Regions from separate parts of the Streptomyces sp. A0592 genome, predicted to be linked through region 3. Evidence: predicted binding sites of a transcription regulator. Region 3 holds the regulator's gene; each other region holds the start of a gene.
The links. Region 3 encodes HrcA, which represses chaperone genes, less so after heat shock. Its sites were predicted from a motif close to TTNGCACTCNGNNNNNCNGAGTGCNAA; they were not measured.
Positions count from the first base shown of each region.

Region 1: a site for HrcA is predicted at 3,007-3,033, ahead of groES (co-chaperone GroES). Genes of this name have one in related genera too.
Region 2: a site for HrcA is predicted at 1,968-1,994, ahead of groL (chaperonin GroEL). Genes of this name have one in related genera too.

Region 1 covers NZ_SSBM01000005.1:131,552-136,899, forward strand. Annotated here, with positions in the region: gene E6U81_RS09950 (HAMP domain-containing sensor histidine kinase) at 1-1,107, opposite strand, end outside; gene E6U81_RS09955 (response regulator transcription factor) at 1,100-1,780, opposite strand; gene groES (co-chaperone GroES) at 3,177-3,485, shown strand; gene groL (chaperonin GroEL) at 3,598-5,226, shown strand; gene E6U81_RS09970 (ester cyclase) at 5,291-5,348, opposite strand, start outside.
Region 2 covers NZ_SSBM01000003.1:352,852-358,199, reverse strand. Annotated here, with positions in the region: gene thrC (threonine synthase) at 1-902, shown strand, start outside; gene E6U81_RS07020 (MoaD/ThiS family protein) at 938-1,216, shown strand; gene E6U81_RS07015 (cold-shock protein) at 1,602-1,808, shown strand; gene groL (chaperonin GroEL) at 2,126-3,745, shown strand; gene E6U81_RS07005 (Uma2 family endonuclease) at 3,833-4,408, opposite strand; gene E6U81_RS07000 (hypothetical protein) at 4,570-5,163, shown strand; gene E6U81_RS06995 (hypothetical protein) at 5,171-5,348, shown strand, end outside.
Region 3 covers NZ_SSBM01000009.1:174,737-180,084, forward strand. Annotated here, with positions in the region: gene E6U81_RS16085 (histidine triad nucleotide-binding protein) at 1-291, opposite strand, end outside; gene E6U81_RS16090 (16S rRNA (uracil(1498)-N(3))-methyltransferase) at 371-1,114, opposite strand; gene E6U81_RS16095 (nitronate monooxygenase) at 1,111-2,202, opposite strand; gene dnaJ (molecular chaperone DnaJ) at 2,358-3,494, opposite strand; gene hrcA (heat-inducible transcriptional repressor HrcA) at 3,495-4,511, opposite strand; gene E6U81_RS16110 (MBL fold metallo-hydrolase) at 4,665-5,348, shown strand, end outside.

The DNA of each region.
Region 1 (5,348 bases), on a different contig from region 3:
CTCCTCGGCCGCCCGGACCGCGACCTCGGAGCGGGCGTGCCGCAGGGCGTTGTCCACCAGGTTGGCCAGCGCCCGCTCCAGCCGCGGCGGGTCCCCGGCCGCCGGTACGGGCGCCCGCGCGTCCAGCCGTAGCGCGACCCGGGCGCCGCCCCGGCGGGCCACGTCCTCCGCGGCCAGCAGCGCCAGGTCCACCGGCTCGGTCCGGGGCGGCGGCCCGCCGTCGAGGCGGGCCAGCAGCAGCAGGTCCGCCGCGATCCGCTGCAGCCGCTCGGTTTCGGCCAGAGCGGCCGCGACCGACTCGCGGTCGGGGCGGTCCGCCGCCAGCGCCACCTCCAGCCGGGACCGTACGGCTGCCAGCGGATTGCGCAGCTCGTGCGAGGCGTCCGCGGTGAACTGCCGCTGCCGGGCGTCGGAGCGCTCCAGCCGGTCGAGGGTGGCATTGACGGTCCGGGCCAGCTGCGCGATCTCGTCCGCCCCGCCGGGGTCCGGGACCCGGCGGTCCAGCTCGCTGGCGCTCACCGACGCCAGCTCGGTGCGGATGGCGTCCACCGGGCGCAGCGCGCGGCCGGTCACCCACCAGGCCAGGGCCGCGGCGAAGCCGATCAGCGGGGGCGCGCCCGCCAGCAGCCCGACGGCGACGGCCCGGGTCGCGTCGTCGACGTCGCCGAGCACGGTCATCGCGTACACCGTGTGCCCGCCGGGCGCCGCGACGGCTACCACCGCGCGCCGGTGCCCGCCGGGGTGCTCGGGCGGGAGTACGGCCGCGCGGGAGTCCTCCCCGGGGCCGGGGTGCGGTGCGCCGTCCAGGCCGGGGGCGTGCCGCGGGTCGCCGCCGGTCGCGGCAACGGTCCGGCCGGCGGAGTCGCGTACGAGGACCAGGTCCACGCCGTTCTCGGGCGCGGGCAGCCGTCCGCCGGGCGGCGGGGTGCGGGAGTCGAGCTGGGCGGCGGCCCTGAGGGCGGCGAGCTCGGTGCGGCCGGTGGTGTTGTCGAGGAGGTTGGCCCGCAGCAGGGCGTGCAGCCACAGCCCGCCGGCGGCCAGCACCGCGGCCATGGCGAGGGCGGCGGCCGCGGCGGTGCGCGCCCGGATCCCCGGTCGCCTAGCCACCGTCGGGGGCCATCCGGTAGCCGGTGCCGTGGACGGTGCGGATGGAGCGGCGGCCGAAGGGGGCGTCGATCTTCTTGCGCAGCGAGGAGACGTACACCTCGACGATGTTCGGGTCGATGTCCTGCGGGGTGTCCCAGACCTCGTCCAGGATGTCCTGTTTGGCGACGGCGCGGCCGGGCTGCTCCATCAGGCAGGCGAGCACGCCGAGTTCGCGGGCGGTGAGCTCGATGTCCCGTTCGCCGCGGCGGCAGCGGCGGCCGCGCGGGTCCAGGACGAGGTCGCCGGCCTGCAGGGTGCCGCGGTCGCCGGCTCCGGCGCGGCGGGCGAGCGCCCGGATCCGGGCGGCCAGGACCACGAAGGAGAACGGTTTGGTGAGGTAGTCGTCGGCGCCGGCGTCCAGCCCCTCGGCCTCGTCGTGCTCGCCGTCCTTGGCGGTGAGCATCAGGACGGGGGTGGTGTCGCCGTGGGAGCGCATCCGCGTGCAGATGGCGTGGCCGCCTGGACCCGGGAGCATCAGGTCGAGCAGGACGACGTCGTACGGGCCGCCGGCGAGGGCCAGGTCCAGGCCGCGGTGGCCGTCGTGCGCGACGTCGACCAGGTGCCCGTCGGCGGACAGGCCGCGCCGCAGGGACTCGGCGAGGTTCTGTTCGTCTTCGACCACGAGGATGCGCACGGCTCAAGCGTCACATACCACCCGAACCGGGCCCCTGCGGGGTGCTCGGCGGGGTGGGGGCTCCGGCTCGGCCGGGTCGGTTCGGGCGGCGTGCGAGGTCCCTGCGGGGTGTCCCCTCGCCCCCTCCCCGCAGGGCGCTCGGCAGAGTGAGTGGCTCGCTCCGGCGCAGCGGGATCGAGGTCCTCGGCGAAGTGGGGGGCTTGCTCCGGCGCGACCGGGCCGACCTGGTCGGGGTACGGGGCCGCCGGGCCCCTGCGGGGTCCTCGGCGAGGTGGGGGGCTTGTTTCGGCGCGACCGGGCCGACCTGGTCGGGGTACGGGGCCGCCGGGCCCCTGCGGGGTGCTCGGCGAGGTGGGGGGCTTGTTTCGGCGCGGCGGGATCGGTCCGGTCGGGGTACGGGGCCGCCGGGCCCCTGCGGGGTGCTCGGCGGGGTGGGGGGCTTGTTTCGGCGCGACCGGGCCGACCCGTCGGGGTACGGGGACGCCACCGCGGTGTCCCCTCGACCCCTCCCCTGCGGGGTGCTCGGCGGGGTGGGGGGCTGGTTTCGGCTCGGCGGGATCGGTTCGGTCGGGGTGTGGGGCCGCCGCCGGGGTGTCTCCTCGGCTCGGCGCGTGCGGGGATGTCTCGGTTGTGGCCCGGGGGTTGCGCGCTCGTCCTGCGGGGACACCCCGCCACGTCCCCACCCCCCTCGGCCGGGCCGTGCCAGGGGCTTCCCGGGTACTTGCCGGAGCGCTGCCGTGGGGTGGGGACACGCAGGAGGGTCTCCGCAGGACGAGCGCGCAACCCAGGCCGAACGGCAGAACCGCGGCCGCCCGGCGCGAGCCGAGGAGATCCTCGTGCGGGGCACCGCCCCACCCCCCGACACCGCCAAGCCCCGCACGCGGCAGGGGCCGTCACACCGCGCAGCCCCCGGCACGGGCACCGCACCGCCCCACCCCCCGACACCGCCAAGCCCCGCACGCGGCAGGGGCCGTCACACCGCGCAGCCCCCGGCACGGGAACCGCGCCTCACCACACCGCCGAGCCCGCGCAGCGACCCCGCACGCGGCAGGGCCGTACACCGCGCAGCCCCCGGCACGGGCACCGCACCGCACCGCCCCCCCGACACCGCCGAGCCCCGCGCAGCGGCCGCGCAGGGGGGTGGGTTTGTGGGGGGCGGGGGCGGGACAGTAGTGATCCCGGGCGGGGGGCGGATCGGGCTGCGCGCAACGCCCGGAGGTCGGGAATTGGCACTCCGCTTGACCGAGTGCTAATCGCCGGAATAGTCTCGCACCTGGCACTCACCCCAGGTGAGTGCCAACACAGCGACAGGCAGGTCCGGCACCCGCGACGACGGATCGACCTGGTCGCCACCTCAGACAGTTAACCCCGGATCTCCGAAGGGGGAGGTCGGATCGTGACGACCGCCAGCTCCAAGGTTGCCATCAAGCCGCTTGAGGACCGCATTGTGGTCCAGCCGCTCGACGCCGAGCAGACCACGGCCTCCGGCCTGGTCATCCCGGACACCGCGAAGGAGAAGCCCCAGGAGGGCGTCGTCCTCGCGGTCGGTCCGGGTCGCTTCGAGGACGGCCAGCGTCTCCCGCTGGACGTCACCGTCGGCGACATCGTGCTGTACAGCAAGTACGGCGGCACCGAAGTGAAGTACAGCGGCGAGGAGTACCTCGTCCTCTCGGCTCGCGACGTGCTCGCGATCGTCGAGAAGTAATTTCGCTTCACAGCACTGCTTTGAGCTACGCCCCTGGTCACCCCGCTGATTGCCGGGCGGCGAGGGGCGTAGCTCGTTAAACCCGAGTTTTCGAGAGGGCTGAACCGCTCCCATGGCGAAGATCCTGAAGTTCGACGAGGACGCCCGTCGCGCCCTCGAGCGCGGCGTCAACAAGCTTGCCGACACGGTCAAGGTGACGATCGGCCCCAAGGGCCGCAACGTCGTCATCGACAAGAAGTTCGGCGCCCCCACCATCACCAACGACGGTGTCACCATCGCCCGCGAGGTCGAGCTGGACGACCCGTACGAGAACCTGGGCGCGCAGCTCGTGAAGGAGGTGGCGACCAAGACCAACGACATCGCGGGTGACGGCACCACCACCGCCACCGTGCTGGCCCAGGCGCTGGTCCGCGAGGGTCTGCGCAACGTCGCCGCGGGTGCTTCCCCGGCCGCCCTGAAGAAGGGCATCGACGCCGCGGTCAAGGCCGTCTCCGAGGAGCTCCTCGCGACTGCCCGTCCGATCGAGGACAAGTCCGACATCGCCGCCGTGGCCGCGCTCTCCGCGCAGGACTCGCAGGTCGGCGAGCTCATCGCCGAGGCGATGGACAAGGTCGGCAAGGACGGTGTCATCACCGTCGAGGAGTCCAACACCTTCGGCCTGGAGCTGGAGTTCACCGAGGGCATGGCCTTCGACAAGGGCTACCTCTCCCCGTACATGGTCTCCGACCAGGAGCGTATGGAGGCCGTCCTCGACGACCCGTACATCCTGATCAACCAGGGCAAGATCTCCTCCATCCAGGACCTCCTGCCGCTGCTGGAGAAGGTCATCCAGGCGGGTGGCTCGAAGCCGCTGCTGATCATCGCCGAGGACGTCGAGGGCGAGGCGCTCTCCACCCTCGTCGTCAACAAGATCCGCGGCACCTTCAACGCGGTGGCCGTCAAGGCCCCGGGCTTCGGTGACCGCCGCAAGGCGATGCTGCAGGACATGGCCACCCTCACCGGTGCCACCGTCATCGCCGAGGAGGTCGGCCTCAAGCTCGACCAGGCCGGTCTGGACGTACTGGGCTCCGCCCGCCGCGTCACCATCTCCAAGGACGACACGACCATCGTCGACGGTGGCGGCAGCCACGAGGAAGTCGTCGGTCGCGTCAACCAGATCAAGGCCGAGATCGAGTCCACGGACTCGGACTGGGACCGCGAGAAGCTGCAGGAGCGCCTGGCGAAGCTCGCCGGCGGCGTCTGCGTCATCAAGGTCGGCGCCGCCACCGAGGTGGAGCTCAAGGAGAAGAAGCACCGTCTCGAGGACGCCATCTCGGCGACCCGTGCCGCGGTCGAGGAGGGCATCGTCTCCGGCGGTGGCTCCGCGCTCGTCCACGCCGTCAAGGTCCTCGAGGGCAACCTCGGCCTGTCGGGCGACGAGGCCACCGGTGTCGCGGTCGTGCGCCGCGCCGCCGTCGAGCCGCTGCGCTGGATCGCCGAGAACGCGGGCCTCGAGGGCTACGTCATCACCTCGAAGGTCTCCGAGCTCGACAAGGGCCAGGGCTTCAACGCCGCCACCGGCGAGTACGGCGACCTGGTCAAGGCCGGCGTCATCGACCCGGTGAAGGTCACCCGTTCCGCGCTGGAGAACGCCGCCTCCATCGCCTCCCTGCTGCTCACGACCGAGACCCTGGTCGTCGAGAAGCCGGCGGAGGACGAGGGCGACGCCGGTCACGGCCACGGTCACGGCCACAGCCACTGATCGCGCTCCACGTCGAAGGCCCCGTTCCGCAGCCGCGGAGCGGGGCCTTCCCCGTGTTCGGGCCTCAGGTCCCGTAGGGCGCTCCGGTCCCGCCCATCTGGCGTTGCAGGGCTCCGGGGTTG
Region 2 (5,348 bases), on a different contig from region 3:
GCGTCGTGGCCATCGCCGTCGAGGCCGCCCGCGCCTTCGGCTTCACCACCCTGTCCTGCTCCTCCACCGGCAACCTGGCCGGCGCCGTGGGCGCGGCGGCCGCCCGGGCCGGCTTCCGCTCCTGCGTGTTCATCCCGCACGACCTGGAGCAGGGCAAGGTCGTCATGGCCGGTGTGTACGGCGGCGACCTGGTCGGCATCGAGGGCAACTACGACGACGTCAACCGCTTCTGCTCCGAGCTCATCGGCGACCCGCTGGGCGAGGGCTGGGGCTTCGTCAACGTCAACCTCCGCCCGTACTACGGCGAGGGCTCCAAGACCCTGGCGTACGAGATCTGCGAGCAGCTCGGCTGGCAGCTGCCCGACCAGATCGTCATCCCGATCGCGTCCGGCTCGCAGCTCACGAAGATCGACAAGGGCCTGCAGGAGCTCATCAGGCTCGGCCTCGTCGAGGACAAGCCGTACAAGATCTTCGGTGCCCAGGCCGAGGGCTGCTCCCCGGTGTCGACCGCCTTCAAGGCCGGTCACGACGTGGTCCGCCCGCAGAAGCCGAACACCATCGCCAAGTCCCTCGCGATCGGCAACCCGGCGGACGGCCCGTACGTCCTGGACATCGCGCGCCGCACCGGCGGCTTCGTCGAGGACGTGACCGACGAGCAGGTCGTCGAGGCCATCAAGATCCTCGCGCAGACCGAGGGCATCTTCGCCGAGACCGCGGGCGGCGTGACCGTCGGCGTGACGAAGAAGCTCATCGAGAACGGGCAGCTCGACCCGGCGCTGACCACCGTCGTCCTCAACACCGGTGACGGCCTCAAGACCCTGGAGGCGGTGGCCGCGGACAGCGGGCAGACCGCCACCATCCGCCCCAGCCTGGACGCGTTCCGCGCCGCCGGCCTGGCCTGACCACATCTCCTCACTCCCGGAAAGGCAGTAGCGCCATGAGCGTCAACGTCCGCATCCCCACCATCCTGCGCACCTACACCGGCGGTCAGGCCGAGGTCCCGGCCGAGGGCGCGACCCTCGCCGAGGTCATCGAGTCCCTGGAGAAGAACCACCCGGGCATCGCCGCGCGCGTCCTGGACGACCAGGGCAAGCTCCGCCGATTCGTGAACGTCTATGTCAACGACGACGACGTGCGCTTCGAGGGCGGGCTGGCGGCGGTGACGCCGGACGGCGCCGGCGTCTCGATCATTCCGGCCGTCGCGGGCGGCTGCTGACCCTCCCGGTAAACCGAAATTACCCCCTCCGCTAAAAGCGGAGGGGGTAATTCTGCTTGATTGGGCACGGTAGAGTTGGGGAAGTCCCCTCCGCTGGACTTGCCCGCCGCATATGAACGGGTCGCGTGAGGGTCGACATCGGGTCAATGTGCAGGTGCGGTATGGGGCTTTGGCGAAATTTGCCCGGCCCGAGTTGCCCTGGAATATGTCAAATTTTCACTCTATTTCAATGTTTCTCGGTGTCCAGAATTCTCGTCGGATTGACCTGTTGCAGACAGCACTCGCGCAGATACATTCAGCCTCGGTCGAAGCGTTCCGACGCAAGTTCTGACCCGGTAACGCGAAGTGCGTTCCCGCGCAAGGGCCAGTAATAGGGGAGTTAGGCATGGCTCAGGGCACCGTCAAGTGGTTCAACGCGGAGAAGGGCTACGGCTTCATCGCGGTCGACGGTGGTGCGGATGTGTTCGTCCACTACAGCGCCATCCAGATGGACGGGTACCGCACCCTTGAAGAGGGTCAGCGGGTCGAGTTCGAGATCTCGCAGGGCCAGAAGGGTCCGCAGGCGGACATGGTCAAGCTCGCGCTCGGCTAGTCCCGGAGCATCGACCACAGACGCTCGGTCTTCCGTCGAAGACCCGGAAGACCTACGAGGGGCCCACATCCCGGACACGGGATGTGGGCCCCTCGCGTGTCACCTGGGCCTTCGTCGAAGCCGCTTGCACTCCAGGGGGTCGAGTGCTAATCATTGGCGTTAGCACTCTACGAGTGAGAGTGCTACTGAAACGAGGACCGGGTCGGTGAGGCCCGCAGGGTCCGGTGGGAAGGAACCGCCGGGCACGCAGGCCGTCCGTCGCGGGCGCGGGCGCGGTCCTGGGAGCAATCCACCGCTGTCCGGGAGGACCACTTCAGATGGCCAAGATCATTGCGTTCGACGAGGAGGCCCGCCGCGGCCTCGAGCGTGGGATGAACCAGCTCGCCGACGCCGTCAAGGTCACCCTTGGCCCCAAGGGTCGCAACGTCGTCCTTGAGAAGAAGTGGGGCGCCCCCACGATCACCAACGATGGTGTCTCCATCGCCAAGGAGATCGAGCTCGAGGACCCGTACGAGAAGATCGGCGCCGAGCTGGTCAAGGAAGTCGCCAAGAAGACGGACGACGTCGCCGGCGACGGTACGACCACGGCCACCGTCCTGGCCCAGGCGCTCGTCCGCGAGGGCCTGCGCAACGTGGCCGCCGGTGCCAACCCGATGGCCCTCAAGCGTGGTATCGAGAAGGCCGTCGAGGCCGTCTCCGCCGCCCTGCTCGCCCAGGCCAAGGACGTCGAGACCAAGGAGCAGATCGCTTCGACGGCCTCCATCTCCGCCGCCGACACCCAGATCGGCGAGCTCATCGCCGAGGCCATGGACAAGGTCGGCAAGGAAGGCGTCATCACCGTCGAGGAGTCCCAGACCTTCGGTCTGGAGCTGGAGCTCACCGAGGGTATGCGCTTCGACAAGGGCTACATCTCGGCGTACTTCGCCACCGACATGGAGCGCATGGAGTCGTCCCTGGACGACCCGTACATCCTGATCGTCAACTCCAAGATCGGCTCGGTCAAGGACCTGCTGCCGCTCCTGGAGAAGGTCATGCAGTCCGGCAAGCCGCTGCTGATCATCGCCGAGGACGTCGAGGGCGAGGCCCTGTCGACCCTGGTCGTCAACAAGATCCGTGGCACCTTCAAGTCCGTCGCCGTCAAGGCCCCGGGCTTCGGCGACCGCCGCAAGGCCATGCTCGGTGACATCGCCATCCTCACGGGCGGCACGGTCATCTCCGAGGAGGTCGGCCTCAAGCTGGAGAACGCCGGTCTCGACCTGCTCGGCCGCGCCCGCAAGGTCGTCATCACCAAGGACGAGACCACCATCGTCGACGGTGCCGGTGACAGCGACCAGGTCGCCGGTCGCGTGAACCAGATCCGCGCCGAGATCGAGAACTCCGACTCGGACTACGACCGCGAGAAGCTCCAGGAGCGCCTCGCGAAGCTGGCCGGCGGCGTGGCCGTCATCAAGGCCGGTGCCGCGACCGAGGTCGAGCTCAAGGAGCGCAAGCACCGCATCGAGGACGCCGTTCGCAACGCGAAGGCGGCCGTCGAGGAGGGCATCGTCGCCGGTGGTGGCGTGGCCCTGCTGCAGGCCTCCGCGGTCTTCGAGAAGCTGGAGCTCGAGGGTGACGAGGCGACCGGCGCCAACGCCGTGAAGCTCGCCCTGGAGGCCCCGCTCAAGCAGATCGCCGTCAACGGTGGTCTCGAGGGTGGCGTCGTCGTCGAGAAGGTGCGCAACCTCCCGATCGGTCACGGCCTGAACGCCGCGACCGGCGAGTACGTCGACATGATCGCCGAGGGCATCATCGACCCGGCGAAGGTCACGCGCTCCGCGCTGCAGAACGCCGCGTCGATCGCCGCGCTGTTCCTGACCACCGAGGCCGTCATCGCCGACAAGCCGGAGAAGGCCGCGGCCGCTCCGGGTGGCATGCCGGGCGGTGACATGGACTTCTGATCGACCTTGGTCGATCGGCTGTTCTCGAACGAGGGCGGCACCCCCACGGGGGTGCCGCCCTCGGGCGTTCCCGGGCCCGCGGAGTCCTCAGAAGCCGGTCGTGTCGACAGTGAAGCCGAACGGCGCCGGGACGGGCAGCGGCTCACCGAAGGACACCGTCGTGCGGGCGCGGTAGCCGTGGGGCGACGGATCGTGGAAGCAGGTGATCTCCGCGTCCTGCATGTCGACCACCAGGTAGATCGGAACGAGGCGTCCGTAGACGTCGAGCTTCTCGTTCCAGTCGGCGTCCTTGGTGGAGACGGAGGTGAACTCTCCCACCAGGGAGAGCGCCGCTCCGTCCGCGTGCAGCCCGTCCTCCTCGAAGGCCGCCTCGTCCGCGACGTACAGATCGGGCCCGTAGCCGCGCTTCGCGTCCGGGAACCGGAAGAGGAAGGGGGAGGTATCCGCGAAGTGCCCCTCGGGCACGTGCGCCTGCAGCTGCTCGCGCAGCAGGCGCATGCGACGGGAGTAACGCAGCCTCGAAAACGGTGACACGACGATCTTCCCCCGGATGAGCTCGGCCTTGAAGCCGTCTGGCGTGTCCATCTCCGCGACCGTGCGCAGAAGGTCCTCGAAGTCCGGTGGCGCCGGCGACGTCTCTATGGGTGTGGCCCGCTCGATCATGATGGTCACCGTATTCCTCCGGATGGCGTGCAGCGCTGAGCCCGTGCCTCGTTTCAGGCTAGTGCCGCGGCCGGGGCCCTGCCCGGCCCTCGGCGCGGTCTCCCCGATCGGGCGGTGAAAACCGCTGGCCGGGGCGGGTGGGGGCGTGTGACCGTACGGCCATGGGGAACTCCGTCGCTTATCCCGTGCTGCGCACCGCCGATCCGGCCGAGGCCTATGCCAAGGCGCGACATCTGTGCGAGCTGCTGGCCGAGAGGTACGCGCAGGTGTACGTGGGCGCCGTGGCGCTGACGGTCGCGGACCTGCGGCGGCTGGCGGGGCTGCTGCCGGATGCGATCCACGACTACGTGGAGGGGCGCAGCGATCCGGCGACGGGCGAGACCCTCTACTTCACTCTGGACGTGGCGACGGCCGCCGACACCGAGCTGGCTGCAGAGCTCCCGCTCCATTGCGCCGTGGAGGAGCTGCCGGTCGGGGTCAGCGACGAGGGCTTCGTCCGGGCCGTGGGCGCCGGGCCGGCCTCGGTGCGGTGGGAGGGCCACTGGCCCGACGAGCCCGAGTTCGGCTCGTACCCCTCACCCGCCTACGACGGTGTGCAGCTCGTCCTCAACAGCGACGAGAGCCAATGGTGCCGGCAGGTCACCGGGGTCCACACGCTCTACGTCCACGTGACCAAGCACGGCGACCCCGGCCGGGCCGAGCGGCTCGCCGCCGCGATCGGCGGGGCCGTGCTGGGCGAGCCGGAGCAGGGCTGAGGGCGGGATGGGGAGTTCGCGGGCGTACCCCGTCTACCGGACCGACGACCTCGCCGAGGCGTACCGGCGGGCCCGGCTGCTGTGCGGGCGGATGCGGCCGCTGGAGCCGGAGATGTGGCTGTGCGCGCGGACCGAGAGCGTCGCCGAGGCACGGGGGATGGCGGCGCTGCTGCCGGCGGGGATGT
Region 3 (5,348 bases):
GGCCCCGGAGCCGGTGTTGAAGACGATCCGGTAGCCGTGGTCGTCGATCTTCTCGTCGGCGGCGACCTGTGCGGCCTCACGCAGTATGTCGGCGGCGACGCCCGGCTCCGCGGCCGCGAGGGACGCGGCGTCGGGGTAGTGCACCTTGGGGATGACGAGCACGTGCGTGGGCGCCTGCGGGTTGATGTCCCGGAAGGCGACGGTGGTCTCGGTCTCCCGGACCACGGTCGCCGGGACGGCCCCCTCGACGATCTTGCAGAACAGGCAGTCGGCCTGCGGTTCCCCGGCCATTGCGCACCCTCCCGTGACGTTGATCGGTCCGGGCATCGTATCCAGCCGGGGGCCCGCCGCGGGCGCGCATTTCAGCCGGTCAGGCCCAACGTCCGGTACGGGCGAGCAGTACCGCCGCGGCCGCTGTGCCGGCGGTGGAGGTCCGCAGGACGGAACGGCCCAGGCGGTAGGGGTGCGCCCCCGCCGCGGCGAAGACCTCCAGCTCCTCCGGGGAGACGCCGCCCTCCGGGCCGACCACCAGGACGACGGAGCCGGTGGCCGGCAGCTCGGCCGTGGCCAGGGCCTGCGAGGGGGTGTCGCGGTCCTCGTGCAGAACCATCGCCAGATCGGCGCCGGCCAGCAGCGCCGCGACCTGCTTCGTGGACAGGGCCTCGGCCACCTCCGGGAAGCGGACCCGGCGGGACTGCTTGCCCGCCTCGCGGGCCGTGGCCCGCCACTTGGCCAGGGACTTGGCCCCGCGGTCGCCGCGCCACTGCGTGATGCAGCGCGAGGCCTGCCAGGGCACGATCGCGTCCACACCGGTCTCGGTCATGGTCTCGACGGCCAGCTCGCCCCGGTCCCCCTTGGGCAGGGCCTGGACCACCGTGATACGGACCGCCGGCTCCTCCTCCCGCCCGGCGTCGGCGACCGCCACGACGAGCCGGTCCTTGCCCTCGGCCGCCTTGACGACGGCCTCCGCCCAGCCGCCGCGGCCGTCCGTCAGGACCACCTGCTCGCCCGGGTTCAGCCGCTTCACGGACACGGCGTGCCGGCCCTCCGGCCCGTCCAGGACGAACTCCGCCCCGGCGGGGACCTCTTCGACCACGAACACCGGGGCCGTCATGACGCACTCCTCATCTGCATTTCCTTCAACATCCTCTGCGCCTGCGCCAATTCGGCCGCCAGCACCTCCACCAGCTCCGCCGCCGGCAGGGCCCGCGCGAGCCGGTGCCCCTGGCCCGCATACAGGGCCATGCCCTGCGGGTCGCCGGCCGCGGCGGCCGCCTTGCGCAGCCCCGAGGTCAGGTGGTGGACCTGGGGGTAGGCGGCCGGGGCATAGGGGCCGTGCTCCCGCACGAAGCGGTTGACCAGCCCCCGCGCCGGCCGCCCGGAGAAGGCTCGGGTCAGCTCCGTCCGGACGAAGAGCGGATCCGTCAGCGCCTTCTTGTGCACGGGGTCCGCACCCGACTCCGGACACACCAGGAAGGCCGTCCCGAGCTGCGCCGCCGCCGCGCCGGCCGCCAGCAGCGCGGCGATCTGCGCGCCCCGCATGACCCCGCCCGCGGCGATGATCGGCAGGGCCACGGCCTCCCGTACCTGCGCCACGAGCGCGAGCAGCCCCACCGCGGCCGTGCCGTCGATCTGCGGGTCGTCCCGGTGGGTGCCCTGGTGGCCGCCCGCCTCGACGCCCTGGACGCAGACGGCGTCGGCACCCGCCCGCTGGGCACTGCGTGCCTCCTCGGCGGAGGTCACCGTGACGACGGTGTACGTACCGGCCTTGCGCAGGGCGGCGAGGGCCGCGGGGGCGGGACAGCCGAAGGTGAACGACACGACCGGGACCGGGTCCTCCAGGAGGATGGCGAGCTTGGCGTCGTAGCCGTCGTCGCTGGTGCCGATGATGTCCTCCTCGGCGAGCGAGATCTCGTACCAGCTGGCCTCGCCGGCCAGCTGCCCGCGGTACGCCTCCACGGCCGCCGGGTCGACGTACCCGGTCTGCGGCATGAAGAGGTTGACGCCGAAGCGGTGCCGGGTGAGTGCGCGCACCTGTTTGATCTCCTGGTACATCCCGTCGGCGGTCTTGTAGCCGCCGGCCAGGAAGCCCAGTGCGCCGGCCTCGCACACGGCGGCGACGAGCGGCGGGCAGGAGGCGCCGCCCGCCATGGGAGCCTGCACGATCGGGTGGGGGGAGAGACCGTTCGCGGCGGTGGACATGGCTGCATCGTGCCACGTCCGGCCCACGGCGCCGAATCACCGCTTTCGCCTGGCATAGTCCGCTTCCCGGCGGGCGGAGGGACGGCCTCCGGCAGTACGCCGAGAGCCCGGCCGGGTCTCCCCGGGCCGGGCTCGAAGCGGTGCTCGCCGTGCGGTCAGCGACCGTTGAAGGCGTCCTTCAGACGACTGAAGAGGCCCTGCTGGCCCGGCGCGAACTGGCCCATGGGCCGCTCCTCGCCGCGCAGCTTCGCCAGCTGGCGCAGCAGCTCCTCCTGCTGGGCGTCCAGCTTGCCCGGGGTGGTGACCTCGACGTGCACGATGAGGTCGCCGCGGCCGCCGCCGCGCAGGTGGGTGACGCCGCGGCCGTGCAGCGGGATCGCCTGTCCGGACCCGGTACCGGGCCGGATGTCGATCTCCTCCAGCCCGTCCAGCGTCTCCAGCGGGCACTTGGTGCCCAGCGCGGCCGCCGTCATCGGGATGGTGACCGTGCAGTGCAGGTCGTCCCCCCGCCGCTGGAAGGTCGGGTGCGCCAGCTCGTGGATCTCCACGTACAGGTCGCCGGCGGGGCCGCCGCCGGGGCCGACCTCGCCCTCGCCCGCGAGCTGGATCCGGGTGCCGTTCTCGACACCGGCCGGGATCTTGACCGTGAGGCTGCGGCGGGAGCGGACCCGCCCGTCACCCGCGCACTCGTGGCACGGGGTCGGGACGACGGTGCCGAAGCCCTGGCACTGCGGGCAGGGGCGCGAGGTCATGACCTGGCCCAGGAAGGACCGGGTGACCTGCGAGACCTCACCGCGGCCGCGGCACATGTCACACGTCTGCGCCGAGGTGCCGGGGGCTGCGCCCTCGCCGGAGCAGGTGGTGCAGACGACGGCCGTGTCGACCTGGATGTCCTTGGTCGTCCCGAAGGCCGCCTCGTCCAGTTCCAGGTCGAGGCGGATCATGGCGTCCTGGCCGCGCCGGGTCCGCGAGCGCGGGCCGCGCTGCGAGGCCTGGCCGAAGAAGGCGTCCATGATGTCGGAGAAGTTGCCGAAGCCGCCCGCCCCGAAGCCGCCGGCTCCGCCGCCGCCCGAGGAGGACAGCGGGTCGCCGCCGAGGTCGTAGACCTGCTTCTTCTGCGGGTCCGACAGCACCTCGTAGGCCGCGTTGATCTCCTTGAAGCGCTCCTGCGTCTTCGGGTCCGGATTCACGTCCGGGTGGAGTTCACGCGCGAGGCGCCGGAAGGCCTTCTTGATCTCGTCCTGCGATGCGTCGCGGCGCACGCCGAGAACGGCGTAGTAGTCCGTGGCCACTTACGACTCCGCCAGGATCTGTCCGACGTAACGTGCCACTGCGCGTACCGCTCCCATCGTTCCGGGGTAGTCCATGCGGGTCGGTCCGACCACGCCGAGTTTGGCGACCGTTTCGCCGCCCGAACCGTAACCGACCGAGACGACCGACGTGGAGTTGAGCCCCTCGTAGGCGTTCTCGTGCCCGATCCTTACGGCCATTCCCGACTCGTTGGCCTCGCCGAGGAGCTTGAGGAGCACGACCTGCTCCTCCAGCGCCTCCAGCACCGGCCTGATCGTCAGGGGAAAATCGTGTCCGAAGCGGGTGAGATTGGCGGTACCGCCGATCATCAGCCGCTCCTCCGCCTCCTCGACCAGGGTTTCGAGGAGCGTCGAGAGGACGGTGGAGACGGTGCCCCGGTCGTCGGCCTCGAAGGACTCCGGGAGGTCCTGGACGAGCGGGGGCACATCGGTGAAGCGCCTGCCGACGACCCGGCTGTTGAGCCGGGCCCGCAGGTCGGCGAGGGAGGCCTCGCCGAAGGGGCTCGGACAGTCGACGAGCCGCTGCTCGACGCGTCCGGTGTCCGTGATCAGGACGAGCATCAGGCGCGCGGGGGCGAGCGAGAGCAGCTCCACGTGCCGGACGGTCGACCGGGTCAGGCTCGGGTACTGGACGACCGCGACCTGACGGGTGAGCTGCGCGAGCAGCCGCACCGTACGGCCGACGACGTCGTCGAGGTCGACGGCCCCGTCGAGGAAGTTCTGGATGGCCCGGCGCTCGGGCGACGACAGCGGCTTGACCCCCGCGAGCTTGTCGACGAAGAGGCGGTAGCCCTTGTCGGTGGGGATCCGGCCGGCGCTGGTGTGGGGCTGGGCGATGTAGCCCTCCTCCTCCAGCACCGCCATGTCGTTGCGCACGGTGGCGGGCGAGACGCCGAGCCGGTGCCGCTCGGTGAGCGCCTTGGAGCCGACCGGCTCCTCCGTCCCGACGTAGTCCTGGACGATGGCGCGCAGCACTTCGAGTCTGCGTTCGCTGAGCATCGCGCACACCTCCAGCGTGATCCGTTGCCGTGTTCTGACGTGTTCTGGCGTTCGTTGGCACTCTGTACGTCCGAGTGCCAGAGAGCCCCCGCTCAGTGTACGGCCGGGTAGTAAGACCCTGGCAAGGGAGGCCCGCCAGGGTAGCGTCGCGGCATGGACGTGCGTTGGGAAGAGGCGGGCTGGGAACGGCTGACCGGGAGGGCCGGCCGGCGGCGCCTGCCGGTGTGGGACTGCACGGTGGGGCTGGTGGTGGGGGACGAGTCCGTCCTTCTGATCGATCCGGGATCGTGCGTGCGCGAGGGTGCCGAGGTGCGGGCCGAGGCCGAGCGTCTGACGGGCCGGAGCGTGACCCATATCGCATTCACGCACGGGCATTTCGATCACGTACTGGGCGCGGCCGCCTTCCCCGGCGCCGAGGTCTTCGGGGCGGTCGGGCTGGCCGCGCTGCTCGCCTCGGGCCGCGAGGAGCTGCGCGGGGACGCGGTGCGGCACGGGCTCGCGGAGGCGGAGGCTGCCGAGGCGGTGGACCTGCTGGTGCTGCCCGGCCATCAGGTGTCGGGCGAGTGGACCCTGGAACTGGGCGGGGTGCAGGTGCTGCTGGCCAACGTGGGGCCCGGGCACACCGGGCACGACCTGGCCGTCTTCGTCCCGGGCGAACGCGAGACGGTGTTCTGCGGCGACCTGGTGGAGGAGTCGGGCGAGCCGTTGGCCGGGCCGGACGCCGTGCCCCGGCAGTGGCCCGCCGCCCTGGACCGGCTGCTGGCGCTGGGCGGCGAGGACGCGCTGTACGTGCCGGGTCACGGAGCGGTGGTCACCGCGGAGTTCGTGCGTGCGCAA